3 regions of the Thioalkalivibrio sp. ALgr3 genome follow, and region 3 is predicted to be linked to each of the others. Evidence: riboswitches for the same ligand, from Rfam matches in the RefSeq annotation. Region 3 holds a riboswitch; each other region holds the start of a gene.
What was found. A riboswitch is a leader RNA that binds a small molecule or an ion and turns the genes downstream of it on or off. The one in region 3 is predicted to bind cobalamin.

Region 1 (4,147 bases), on a different contig from region 3:
CTCCGGCGACCTGTCGGTCTACAGCGCGCTGGGCGAGCAGATCCGCCGGCTGGAGGCGGCCGGGATCGAGTACAGCATCACGCCCGGCGTGCCGGCATTCTCCGCCGCCGCCGCGACCCTGGGGCGGGAACTGACGGTGCCGGAGGTGGCGCAGTCGGTAGTCCTGACGCGCACGCCGGGACGGGCGTCCTCCATGCCGGAGCGCGAACGGCTGGCGAGCTTTGCCGCCACCGGGGCGACCCTCGCGATCCACCTGTCGCTGCACAATATCGAGACCGTGGTCGAGGACCTGCGGCCGCACTATGGCTGCGACTGCCCGGTGGCGATCGTCTTCCGCGCCAGCTGGCCGGACGAGACCGTGGTGCGCGGTTCGCTGGGGAATATCGCGGAACGGGCGCAGGCCCTGACCACGCGGCGGTCGGCGCTGATCCTGGTGGGCCCGGCGCTGGACCCGGGCGATTTCCGCGACAGTGCGCTGTACGACCCGGCGCATGTGCGCCGTTACCGTGGCATGGACGGGGACTGAGCGGCGGTGCCGCCGATCTTCCGCAGGCAGGAATGACTCCGGTGGAAGTTGTGGGGCACGGGCCTTTTCGCCTGCAAGCAGGCTCCTACATCGTCGCGAACTTGTAGGAGCCTGCTTGCAGGCGAAGGCGGGGCGCTCCTGGTCAGGATAACGGAAAGGGGCCGCCGGGCGGCGTCCCGCGTTTTCCCGCGTGGTTCAGCGGCGGCGGAAGTTGTCGTGGCAGGCGAGGCACTGGTGGCGTACCCCATTCAGCGCCTCGGTGGCACGAAGCTGGAAGGCCTCGTCCTCCAGGTCGTTGGCCGCCTCCACCTTGCGCTGCAGCTCGGTGGTCGCCTCGCGGTAGGCCGCCTTGTAGTCGGCGAACTCCGGGTCCTCCCAGGCCGCGGGCAGGGCCCCGGGTTCGCCGTCCCGCGCCGGTGTCTCGCGGGCGAACCAGGTGTCGACGTCGGCGGCCCGGCGCGCGAGTTCGTCGGCCAGGTCGGGCAGGCGTTCGGCGAACGGTGCGTCGTAGCGCAGGATCTGCTCGATGCTGCGGTAGGTGGCCGAGGTGCCCTGCATGCTCTGCTGACGGAAGCGCTGGAAGGCCTCGGTGGCGTCCACCCCGGCCGGGTCGTCCAGGGTCTCCGCAAAGTCGTTCCCCCAGGGGCCCGGCATCGGCACGCTGATCTCGTCTTCCGCGCCTGCGGTGCCGGCCGCTGCGAGCAGCAGGGCCAGCGACAGGCCGGCCGTCAGCGACCGGCGCGTGGATGGCATCCGTTGCATGGCGATTCTCCCTGTTCGTTCAGAAGCGGAACTGGTGCTGCAGGTGCAGCTGCCAGTTCGAGGTGTCGGTGTCGCGGTCCAGCCACATGAGCTGGGTTTTCTGCCGCTGACCCCGGTGGTACCAGTTGAGGCCGGCGCCCCATTCGCGCTGCCAGCGCTCATCCCCGTTCAGGTCGTCGCCGGCGTCGTGGCGCAGTACCGCGTGGCGGGCGGCGAGCTCGAGGCCCTCCAGCGGCAGCGACTGCGCCAGTTCCAGCTCGGCCCCCAGGTCGTGGTAGCTCGCGGTGCGGTCGGGGGAGACATTGCGGCGGTAGGCCGCCAGCGACAGCGAGGTATGGCCGAACTTGACCACCGCATCGGCGGTGGCGGTGACCCAGTCGGCGCGCTGCCGGTCGACCGTGTCCTCCTGCCCGCGGCTCCAGTCGCGCAGGTGGTTGCGGCTGGCGGCCTGAAGGCCGGCGCCCAGGGCAACGGTGCGCTCCACGGCCCGGCCCACCGTGGTGTTGTCGCGCGGGACCGATCCCACCGGGGCCCAGGCGCCGCGGGCGCTGAACAGGTGCGCGGAGGTGGAGGGCCGGTTGTCGCGCTGATCCAGGCGCCCGCGGCCGTCAAACACGCCGATGGCCCAGGCGCGGTCGTCGCCCGCGCCGCCCAGCAGGGCGAGGCCGGTGTCGCGTCCGGCCGGGATCTCGAACTGGTTGCCGGCGATGCTCAGTTCGGTGAACAGGCGGTTGGGGCCGCCGATGTCCCGCGCCAGACCGAAGGGGACGGTGAACTGGCCGGCCCGCAGGCCCAGGTGTTCGCCCGGGCCGTACTGCAGCCAGATGTCGCGCATGGACAGCTCGCCGCTGCTGAAATCCGGCTGCAGGCGAAAGCTCAGTTCGGGGTGGAACAGGGTGCCCGAGGTGTCCAGCCAGGCGCGCCGGAAATCGAATTCGCTGCTGGAGCCCTCCGGATCATGCTCGTAGCTGTAGCGGCCCTGGATCAGCGGATCCAGGGTGACCTGCAGGCCATCTTCCGCGTCGCCGAATTCGAAACCGGCCTGCGCCGGAGCGATGCCCGCGGCCGTCATCAGGCACAGGGTGGCCAGGGCCGGCACGGCAGGCCGCCCCGGTCGGAGATGGATACGCTTCATTGTTGTGTTGCTCCCCTGGACGTGCGACCCCGCACGCCGTGGATGAAACGACGCCGGCAGTCGGGCAAGGGAGCAGGGGGCGGCGGACACGCCGGCCCCGGCCCGCTCGGCCGCCCGCCGCGGCGTCGGGTTTCCTCCAGGCCGGTCTCCGGACTCGCGAAGGGGATGCAGGACATCCCGGGCGGATCGCCTTCCCGCGGGCATCCCGTGGATGCGCCGCAGTGGCACTGGATCCGCCTGTCTTCACCTACCGTTGCGGGGGCAGTGCCGGCATTGTGAACGTCGATTCACGCACCGGCTTCCCGATTATCCCCGGCGTCGTGGGCCGGGGCACCTGAAGGCGGGCGGACTGTAACCGCGTCCCGTCACGCGGGCAAGGGCGGAGCCGGGTTGATCTGTATCAAGGTTATGCAGGATTACACCGCCGGCCGGCCTGTGACGGGGGATGTTTCTTTTAGACTGAGTCCATGTGGTGACGGTTTGCAGCCGGGCCGCATCCAGACCAATAAAAAGGAGCGAACCATGCAGAAGAAGCGCATTTTCCGGGGGCTGCTCGTCTCGGCCTGTACGGCCGTGGCACTGGGCCTCTCCGCCCCGACGTTCGCCGGCGATTACGATCAATACCGCGACATGTTCGAGCCGCTGCCGGCCCTGCCGCCGATCCCGGCCGACAATTCCCTGACCGACGAGAAGGTGGAGCTGGGCAAGTTCCTGTTCTTCGAGCCGCGCATCTCCAGCTCGGGCGTCATTTCCTGCGCCACCTGCCACAACCCCGCGCTGGGCTGGGCCGACCGCATCCCGCGTGCCGTTGGGCATGCCGGCCAGGTGGGCGAGCGCAACAGCCCGACGGTGCTGAACTCCGGGTTCTTCGAGGCCCAGTTCTGGGATGGCCGCGAGGATGACCTGGAAGGCCAGGCCCTGGGTCCGATCCAGGATGCGGTGGAGATGGCCATGCCGCTGGAAGAGGCGATCGCGCGCCTGGAGGACTTCCCCGAGTACATCGAGATGTTCGATGCGGCGTACCCGGATTATGACGGCGACAACGTCGTGAACACCGATCACGTGGCCAAGGCCCTGGCCTCGTTCCAGCGTACCCTGAACACGCCGAACTCCGATCTGGACCGCTGGCTGGTGGGTGACGACGACGCGATGACCGAGCAGCAGAAGCGCGGCATGGCCCTGTTCGCGGACAACGGCTGCGTGGCCTGCCACCGTGGCCCGGCGTTGACCGACTCGAATTTCCACCAGATCCAGGTGCCCGGTTCCGAGGACAAGGGGCGCTATCTGGTGACCGGGGAGGAACGCGACAAGTACGCCTTCAAGACCCCGACGCTGCGCAACGTGGCCCTGACCTACCCCTACATGAACAATGGCGAGACCGAGACCCTGAAGGAAGCCATTGAAATCATGGGTCAGGAGATGCTGGACACCGACTTCACGGAAGACGAGCTGGAAGACATCGAGGCGTTCATGCACGCCCTGACCGGCGAGATGCCGGACATCACCATCCCGGCCCTGCCGTGATCCATCGGGGGCTCAGCGGCTGAACCCTGATGCCCCCTTCGTCGAGGCTTTCGAGGCCCCCTCCATGCGTGGAGGGGGCCTTTTTGATGGGTGCCGCTATTCCACCGTGATGGTGATTTTTTCGGAAACCACCGGCGGGTCGAAGCTGATGTGGCGATAGTCCATGAAAAGCAGCTGCAGGGTATGGGTGCCGGGCTCCA
Region 2 (4,147 bases), on a different contig from region 3:
CTGGATCAGCGACAGCGAACGCCGTACGTCCTCGGGCAGCTCGTGCACCAGCACCCGCCCGATGACGCTGTTCAGCTCGTCCACGTCACCAAAGGCTTCGACGCGATGCGAGTCCTTGTCCACGCGCGAGCCGTCACCCAGGCCGGTACGCCCCTCGTCACCCGTGCGGGTCGCGATCTTCGACAGTCGATTGCCCATGACCTTACCTCTGCTGCTGATAACGCAGTTTCACGAACGCGGCGCGGCCGGGGTTGTTATAACCGGCCTGGGTCTCGTAATCCCGATCGAAGACATTGGTCAGAGAGCCTTCCACCGTCCACTCGGGATCGAGGGCATACGCGGCGCGCAGGTTCATGGTGCCGTAGCCCGAGAGGCGCGTCTCGTTGTCGCCGCGGTCATAGCTGCGACTCCGGGCCAGGATGGTCCCACCCACGGAGAAGTCGCCGAACTGGCGATCCAGATCGAAGCGGGCCGAGACCGGGGCCCGGCGCGCCAGCTCATTACCCGTGTCCCGGTCCTCGGCGTCCAGCAGGGTCAGTGACACCCGCGAATTCCACGGCCCGAGGTCATGGCCGCCCTCAAGCTCCAGCCCGCGAATGCGCGCTTCGTCGACGTTTTCGGGCATCGGGAATCCCGTGATGAGGTCATCCACGCGGGTCTCGAAGACCGCGACGTCGACATACGCAAGACTCGCCGAGTACCTCGCTCCGAGCTCAAACGTTTCCGATTCCTCCGGAACCAGGTCCGGATTGCCCCGGAAGAATCCGACGTCCGGATGGTACAGGTCGTTGAACGTCGGGGCCTTGAACGCGGTGCCGTAGCTGGCGCGAAGCCGCAGGGCGTCCGTGGCCTGAAGACCCCAGGCAACCTGCCCGGTCGTCTCGTCGCCAAAATGCTCGTTGTCGTCGTGACGCAACGACCCCTCCAGCAGGTGATTCCCAAGGTCGGCCTGAATCAGGGCATAAGCAGCCACGTTATAGCGACTGGTTTCCTCATATTCTTCACCCCCCAGGAAATCCGGGTCGTCCACATCAATCCGATCCTCCCGGGCATCCAGACCTGCCGTTAACAGCAGCCGATCCGTCAAAGCAATCTCGTTCAGCCAGTCAACCGAGTCTCGGCGGGTGTCATATTGCGAACTAAAGTTTCCGTCGATATAGCGATCATTTTCGTCCCGACTGTGCGACACACTGATTTCAGTATCCCAGCGACTGGTAACCGGCATTCGGAAACCCGCACGGATTGCCGCATGCACAAAATCAGTGTAGTCATCACCCTCAGTACTATCGAATTCGGATTCACCTTCCGAGTACAAAACGTTCCCGAAGAGTTCGATCCCGTTGTCGAGGCGGTGGGCAACCTTGCCGGCCAGCGAGGTGTTGTCATAGCCATCCGGATCGTCGTCACCCACGTCGTCCTGCACGTCGATGCCCTCGGTATCGAACATACTGACGGACAGGCTGTAATCGGTGCGCCCGGTGCCGCCGGCCACACCGATTCCGGCCTCCCAGGTGCTGAAGCTGCCGGCGCCAAGGAAGGCATTGACCCGCGGCGGACCTTCGCGGCCCGCGCGGCTGAAGACCTGGGTCACCCCGCCGATGGCATCGGAGCCGTAGATGGAGGTGCGCGGCCCGCGCACGATCTCCACGCGGTCGATCTCCTCGGGCGGCAGGAACTGCCAGCTGGCACCGCCGGTGGTGGCCGACCCCATGCGCACGCCGTCGATCAGCATCAGGTGGTGATCGGATTCGGTGCCACGCAGGCGCACGCTGGACTGCTTGCCGAACGGGCCGGCGCTGGAGACGGAGACCCCGGCGCGTCCCTCCACCAGATCGGTGAACTGGCGCGGCTGCAGGCGCTCGATCTCTTCGCGGTCGATGACGGTCACCGAGGCGAGGGCCTCGTCGACGGTCTGGCTGAGACGGGTCGCGGTGACCTGAACGGGTTCCAGGGTCGCGGAATCGGGGCTGGTACCCGGCGCTTCGTCGGCCACGGCCGGGGACACGGCTGCAACGATGGCTGCGGAAAGGATACTGCGTTTCATGTCTTCGGATCTCCCGGCGAGCCGCCCGCACGCCGCTGGTTCACGGGGATCGCGCCGGCGCGAGGGAGGAAGACGAGGAACGCATTCCCGGCGGGAAACGGGTACGGGGACCCGTGGCGGGAACGGTCATCCGTCTCGCACGCCCTCCGCGTGCCGCACGACCATTCCCCGGCCGGTCTCCGGGCTGACGAGCGGGAGATTCCCGGCGGGCGGCGCCTTCCCGTGTCCATGACACAGTGGCATTCGGCCGCCAGCCTCGAGGATCCACTGCCGAAGGACTCCGGAATGGATCCGCGCTCGATCACCGTTGCGGGGGCAGCGCCGGACTCGCGCGTGAGCGCTCACCGGACTTCCCGTTTAACCCGGCGGCGAAACCGCCAGGGCACCGAGGAACGGGGCGCAGGGTACATGAGCCCCCCCTGATTTTCCACCCGTGCTCTCCGGCCGACCGCGCGGCGTTCAGGTCTGCCGCGCCTCCTCGGCCTGGCGATAGCGGGCGCCACGACGCAGCAGGCGGCCCCATTCCTTGTCCTGGACCATCGCGTCGAATTCCGGCGAGCGCTCGGCACGCAGGGCCACCGGGTGGGACTCGTCCCCGGTGTTCTGGGCCAGCATCGCCAGGCGCTCGGGGTTGGCCCCGTAGTGGGTCTCGAGAAAGCTGCGCATGCCGTCGGTCAGCGGCAGGTGGTAGACCCGGGTCAGGCGCAGCGCGAGCCACTCCGCCGCACGCCCGAGATCCTGGCGCACCATGCGCACCATCGCGGAGCCCAGCCCGGCCTTGGCGTCGGCGCTCATGCCCACGTACAGCCCGCCGAGATAGGCCGCGGGGCTGGAATAGATCGCCCGCTGGATACTGGGGTTGCTCAGCTCCACCAGCGGGTCGAGCAGCAGCGCCAGCTGGATGCCGATGCGCTTGGCGGTATCGCCGTCCAGCGGCTTCTTGCCGAAGAAGATGAAATCGCCCTCGCGCCGGATCTGCAGCTCCTCGAGATATTCACACAGACCGTCGGCCAGCCGGATCTTCTGATCATCGTCCAGTTCGATCAGCTCCTCCGACACCCGGATCCGCCGGGCCGAACGCTTCTGCCAGCGCTGAGCACCCTTGCGGTCCCGTTCGCGCCGGCGCAGGTTTTCCCAGCGTTCCACCGCATTGGCGTAACGGCTCTGCGCCTGCATCAGGCGGTCCCGGGCTTCACGCAGTTCTTCCACCTGCGACATCGCGGCACCGAGGATACGGCCGTCGGGGCTCTTCACGTCCGGCTCCGCCTCCAGCATGGTCCGCAGGCCGGCCAGCACCTGCTGTCCCATGACCGGCAGGGGTTCGCGCAGATGCTGCTGAGTGATGCCACTGGTCTCGCTCTGCGCCAGCAGCATCCCCAGCGAGCGGAGACGGCTGATCACCCCGGCCTGGGCCACGCGGAAGCGGTTGCTCTGGTATTCCAGCCGGTCCAGCGCCCGGCCCAGCTGCCAGGGCCCCGACCATTCGAAACTCAGGCGCTTGATTTGGCGCCCGTTAACCAGCTCGAAGGCGAGCACGAAGATCGCCTGGACATCATCCAGGGTGCAGCGCGTAAGGTCATCCGCATCCGCCGCGGAGAACAGGCGTTCGAGAAACTGGTCGATGCGGCGCACGCCGTCCTCGCGCGTCGGCGCGACCCCGCGCAGGCGGTCACGCAGCAGCTCGGCGAGATCCGAATCCTCGGCGTGCAGCCGCTCCAGCGCGGCCATGCGCGCGTCGGCGGTGGCCTCCACCAGGTCCGCGACCCGCGCATGCAGCCCCAGACGCCGATAGATCTCGATCTGCTCGGCGGTAGAGGCCAGCGTCGGGTCGCCGGTCATTTCGCGCACCGCGACCGCCACCGCCTCCGGGGAGACCTCCACCTCGTGTAGCAGCACCGCCGCCGACTGGCGCCGCCGCATGTCCGGCGTCATCTCGCCCATGGCCAGGTCACGGGTCGCGAACAGCAGATCCGGCAGCAGATCGATGGTATTGCGCAGCTGGACCTGCGAGCGCTCCTGACGCCGCCCGCGGGTCGCATCGGCGACAAAGCGCGCGATCAGGCCGATCACCCCGAACAGCAGGGTGTAGACCGCGAAGAAGAC
Region 3 (4,147 bases):
CGCCGCCGCCGAGGATGGTGACGTTGGGCAGGTGCTGGATGCCGTAGCTGACCTCGCCCGGGAAGGCATCATCGCGCAGCTCCAGCGTATCGGTACGGAAGCTGACCGCCGTCCAGGCCTTGCTCTGTGCAGTGCCGACGGTGTGCGGACCGGCGAACCGATCCCGCTTGAGAGCCTGAGTGGTCCCGAAGCGGTCGACCACCGCTGCGGTTACCTGTGCGTTGCGATCACGACAGGCATCCACCGCGGCCTCGACGGCCTTGGTCGCGATTTCGGGTGTCAGGCTGGGGGTGTTGAACGTGGCCGAATCGGCATGAACGGGCGCGGCGGCCAGAGTCATCAGGCCGCCGGCCAACAGTGCTGAACGCATGGATGGGGACATATCAACCTCCAGGGTTGTGTGGACTCCACCCATTCTTGTAGGCCCCGTACGGGGATTTGGCAAGCTCCGTTTCGGGACGCCCGCCACGTTCCGGTCCGGCTCAACGGTTTCCGCAACCGGCGCGGCCGACCGCCATCAGGCCACCCGGCCGACCCGCTCGGACACCGCATCATCGGCCATCACCGGCGGGTACTGGCGAGCGAGCTCGCGCGCCGCCAGCACGAAGGTGTTCACCTGCGTGGCGTGCTCGCGCAGCTTGTGCGCCAGACCCGGGTCCTCGCTGACCTCGTCCACCACCACGCCGTCCGGGCGCTCTTCCACGTGCACTTCGATGCGCCCGCGCTGCTCGAAAAGGGTGCGATACAGCGGATCACGGTCACGCAAGTGTGCGCTCTCGCGCAGCCGCCGATGCAGTTCCGGCACGTGCACCCGCAGCAGCGCGGCGAGTTCCGGATCCGTTGCCGTCGTCACCGTCCGGGTACCACCCTCGATGAACTCCAGCTCCCTCCGGATTGCGTCGTGGGACTCCAGCAGGCGCTGAAAGACCACCTGCTCACGCTCGTGCTGCTTGCGGGCTTCGGCGTCCAGGTGACCGCCGCAATCGATCATTCTCAGGTGCATCGTCATGGTCTGTCGGCCTCTTGCTGATGATCCTGCCCGGAAGAAGCAATCTCCCTGCCAACTCGTATTTCCCGCCATGACGCGGCCACATGCCGATGCCGCCGATCAGCTGACCACTCAAACTGCGAATATTGGCAGTCACTAATAAATGAAAATGCCACCTGTGACACCCGAACGCTCGCAAGTCACTGTCAAAAGGGGAAAATTATCTCCAAAAAATTTTCGAATATGGATTGATTCCAATTTGCGGCCGTGTATAATTCCCATTGTCGAGTCGACGGCAGCTCAGCGTCGGTTCGCCATGCAGGGGCCCCCTGGCCCCTTCTCTCCTCCATCTCTTCTGGATTTTGCCGTCGGCTCTCGGTGCCCCCCGCACCGACCCGGCGGCCCTTTTTTAATCCACCCGAATGGATCCCTTTGCAAACCACATGCCAGGCACTGACCGCGGCCACGACCGTGGGTCACCCGGACACTGTTGGTTTGACACCACACATTAGCCATCACTAATATTCCGTCTCCCCCGGGTGCTTCGTCGCCATCCCGACGACGAGTGAAACGGGAAGTCCGGTGCGTGCCCGGCCTCGACCTGCGCACAAGTCCGGCGCTGCCCCCGCAACGGTAGGCGGGTCACGGCAGACCCTCGCGAACCACTGCGAAGAACGCGTCCGTTCAGGGCGTACTTCGCGGGAAGGTGGTCTGCCCCGGAGCCAACGGCTCCAGCCCGCAAGCCCGGAGACCGGCCCGGAGGACAACGGAGAACCGCGGGGAGCGGTATCACCGGGCGAATCGGCATCGCTGCGCATCGGTTCACGACGCGCCGACGATGGCGCACGCCCGCACCCCCGCGGTCGACACCCACGACCACGGCGCACGGGCGGTGCGCAAAGAGAGTTCGCAATGTTCCCGAAGAAGATGTTTCCCGCGGCCCTGCTGGGCGGTGCCGCGGCCGTGCCCTTGTTGCTGGCGGCACCGCCGGCCACCGGCGAAGAAGACCCCGACGATTCCGCACGGGTACTGCCACAGGTCACCGTAACGGCGGCGACCCGCACCGAGCGTCTGGTGGAGAACACGCCCGCCTCCACCGAAGTGATCACCGGCGAGGACATCCGTCGCAGCGGGGCGACCATGCTGGACGAGGCCCTGCAGGCCGGATCCAGCCTGTTTACCGGTGCCGACGGCAACCGCTTCTCGATCCGCGGCGGCGGCCGCGCCGACATCGTCTACATGCTGGATGGCCGCCGGATCAGCGGTACCTCCGGCCGGGGGTTCGAGCTCAACCGCATCCCGGTCAGCCACGTGGAGCGCATCGAGATCGTGAAGGGCCCCGGCAGCGTGGTGTACGGCTCGGATGCGGTGGCCGGCGTGATCAACGTGATCACCCGCCAGCCGGATGCGGGCTTCGAAGGCAGCGTGGAGCTGCAGGGCGGCATGCCCGCCAGCGCCGATGGCGGGGAGCGCATCAACGGTTCGCTGTTTCTGGGCGGCGGCACCCGCGACACCCGGTTCCGGCTGCTGGCGGATGTGCTGGACCGCGAGGCCTATTCCGAAGACGCCACGGCCGACGTGCGCATCCCCGAGCAGGGCGACCGGGTCCGGCCGTCGGAGTCCGGCGCGCTGGAGGATGACCACGCGATCCAGGACCGCTATGCCTTCGACGAGGACCGCCGCGAGAGCGCGCGGGTCTACAACCTGCGCGCCGACGTCAGCCACTGGTTCACCGACGACTTCAACGTGGAGCTGGAGGCCGGCCTGCTGCGCGAAGAGCGCGAGCGGCGCTTCCTGCACGAGCGCCCGCCGGTGGCCACCGGCTACACGAACAACAATGGCGATCCGGTGCGCGCCCTGCAGTTCCCAGCACAGCGCAGCGAGGACAGCGACCGGCGCGATCTGGCCGTGGCCGCCGAATGGTTCGTGACCGACACCCTGGAGCTGAATTACCAGGTCTACGAAAGCAAGTTCGAGATGGACCGCTCCAACACCTTCCTCGAGGCCGCGGACTTCGGCTTTGATGCCACCGGGGACAGCGAATTCGGCCCGCGCGAGGTCACCTTCACCGACCGCGTCCACGACTTCGCCGCCACCTGGCGGCCCGACGCCCGCCACACGGTACTGACCGGCTTCGAACACAAGCATCAGACCTACCGCGACCGCGAACCGGCGCACGAGCCGGAAGACGACCAGTGGGTCGGCGGGGTGTTCCTGCAGCACGAATGGGCGATCAGCGAGCGCCTGGATCTGGTCTACGGCGCCCGCCACGACGAGACCTCCACCGAGGTCGACAACACCTCGCTGCAGGCCGGCGCGGTCTATCGCCTGGCCCCCGAGGCCCGGCTGCGCGTGCAGTATGCCGAGGGGTTCAAGCTGCCGGAATTGCGTTCGTTCCACGTGGACACCCTGAACCCGCGCGGACAGCGGGTGCTGGGCGCCCATGTCGTCGATCCGGCTGTCGGCAAGACGCGCCATGAACTCGACCCCGAGACCAGCCGCAATGCCGAGCTCGGCATCGCCGGCGACCTGCGCCTGAGCGACACCACCACGGGGCATTACGACGTGGGCCTGTTCTATACCGAGTTCGATGACCGGATCGCGCAGACCCGGGGCGATGGCTACTACCGCACGTTCCGCAACGTGAGCAACGCCCGCGCCCGCGGCGTGGAGACCCGCCTGGGCGCGGACTTCAACTCGCAGGTGGAGCTGCGCCTGGGGGGCACCTGGATGGATGCGATCGATCGGGACAGCGGCGAGACCCTGAGCGACACGCCGGAACTCACCATGGTGGCGAGCGCACTGTGGACGCCCACGGAAGAATTGCGCCTGCAGCTGCGCAGCCGCTACGTGGATGAGGTACGCGTGGCCGGGGACGAATGGGATCGCTCGTTCACCCTGACCAGTCTGAACGTGGAGTACGCGCCGGCGGCCTGGGAGGACGTCACCCTGCGCGGCGGGATCGACAACCTGTTCGATGCCGACAATGAAAGTTCGCTGGCAGCGGATCCCGGCCGCTTCCTCCACGCCGGGGTCCGGTACGACTTCTAGAACATCTGGTCCGGGGACCGGGAGGGCTGCCTTGATGGGCAGTTCTTCCCCCGGTTTTCATGTCGTTTCTGTCACCACCCCGCAAGAACCGGGATTGCCCGCCAGGCT

Region 1: it holds a riboswitch for cobalamin, as region 3 does, so the genes downstream of both, C998_RS0107310 (porin) here and C998_RS0111495 (TonB-dependent siderophore receptor) in region 3, are expected to answer to the same signal.
Region 2: it holds a riboswitch for cobalamin, as region 3 does, so the genes downstream of both, C998_RS0107410 (TonB-dependent receptor domain-containing protein) here and C998_RS0111495 (TonB-dependent siderophore receptor) in region 3, are expected to answer to the same signal.

The regions. Positions count from the first base shown of each region.
Region 1 is NZ_KB897980.1:65,858-70,004, reverse strand. It holds gene cobM (precorrin-4 C(11)-methyltransferase) at 1-526, shown strand, start outside; gene C998_RS0107315 (cytochrome c) at 722-1,288, opposite strand; gene C998_RS0107310 (porin) at 1,308-2,423, opposite strand; cobalamin riboswitch at 2,545-2,776, opposite strand; gene C998_RS0107305 (cytochrome-c peroxidase) at 2,946-3,947, shown strand; gene C998_RS0107300 (DUF4399 domain-containing protein) at 4,044-4,147, opposite strand, start outside.
Region 2 is NZ_KB897980.1:87,944-92,090, forward strand. It holds gene C998_RS0107405 (cob(I)yrinic acid a,c-diamide adenosyltransferase) at 1-198, opposite strand, end outside; gene C998_RS0107410 (TonB-dependent receptor domain-containing protein) at 203-2,044, opposite strand; cobalamin riboswitch at 2,197-2,449, opposite strand; gene C998_RS0107415 (hypothetical protein) at 2,504-4,147, opposite strand, start outside.
Region 3 is NZ_KB897990.1:6,996-11,142, forward strand. It holds gene C998_RS0111485 (heme-binding protein) at 1-382, opposite strand, end outside; gene C998_RS0111490 (hypothetical protein) at 518-1,009, opposite strand; cobalamin riboswitch at 1,509-1,763, shown strand; gene C998_RS0111495 (TonB-dependent siderophore receptor) at 1,901-4,039, shown strand; gene C998_RS0111500 (hypothetical protein) at 4,147-4,147, opposite strand, start outside.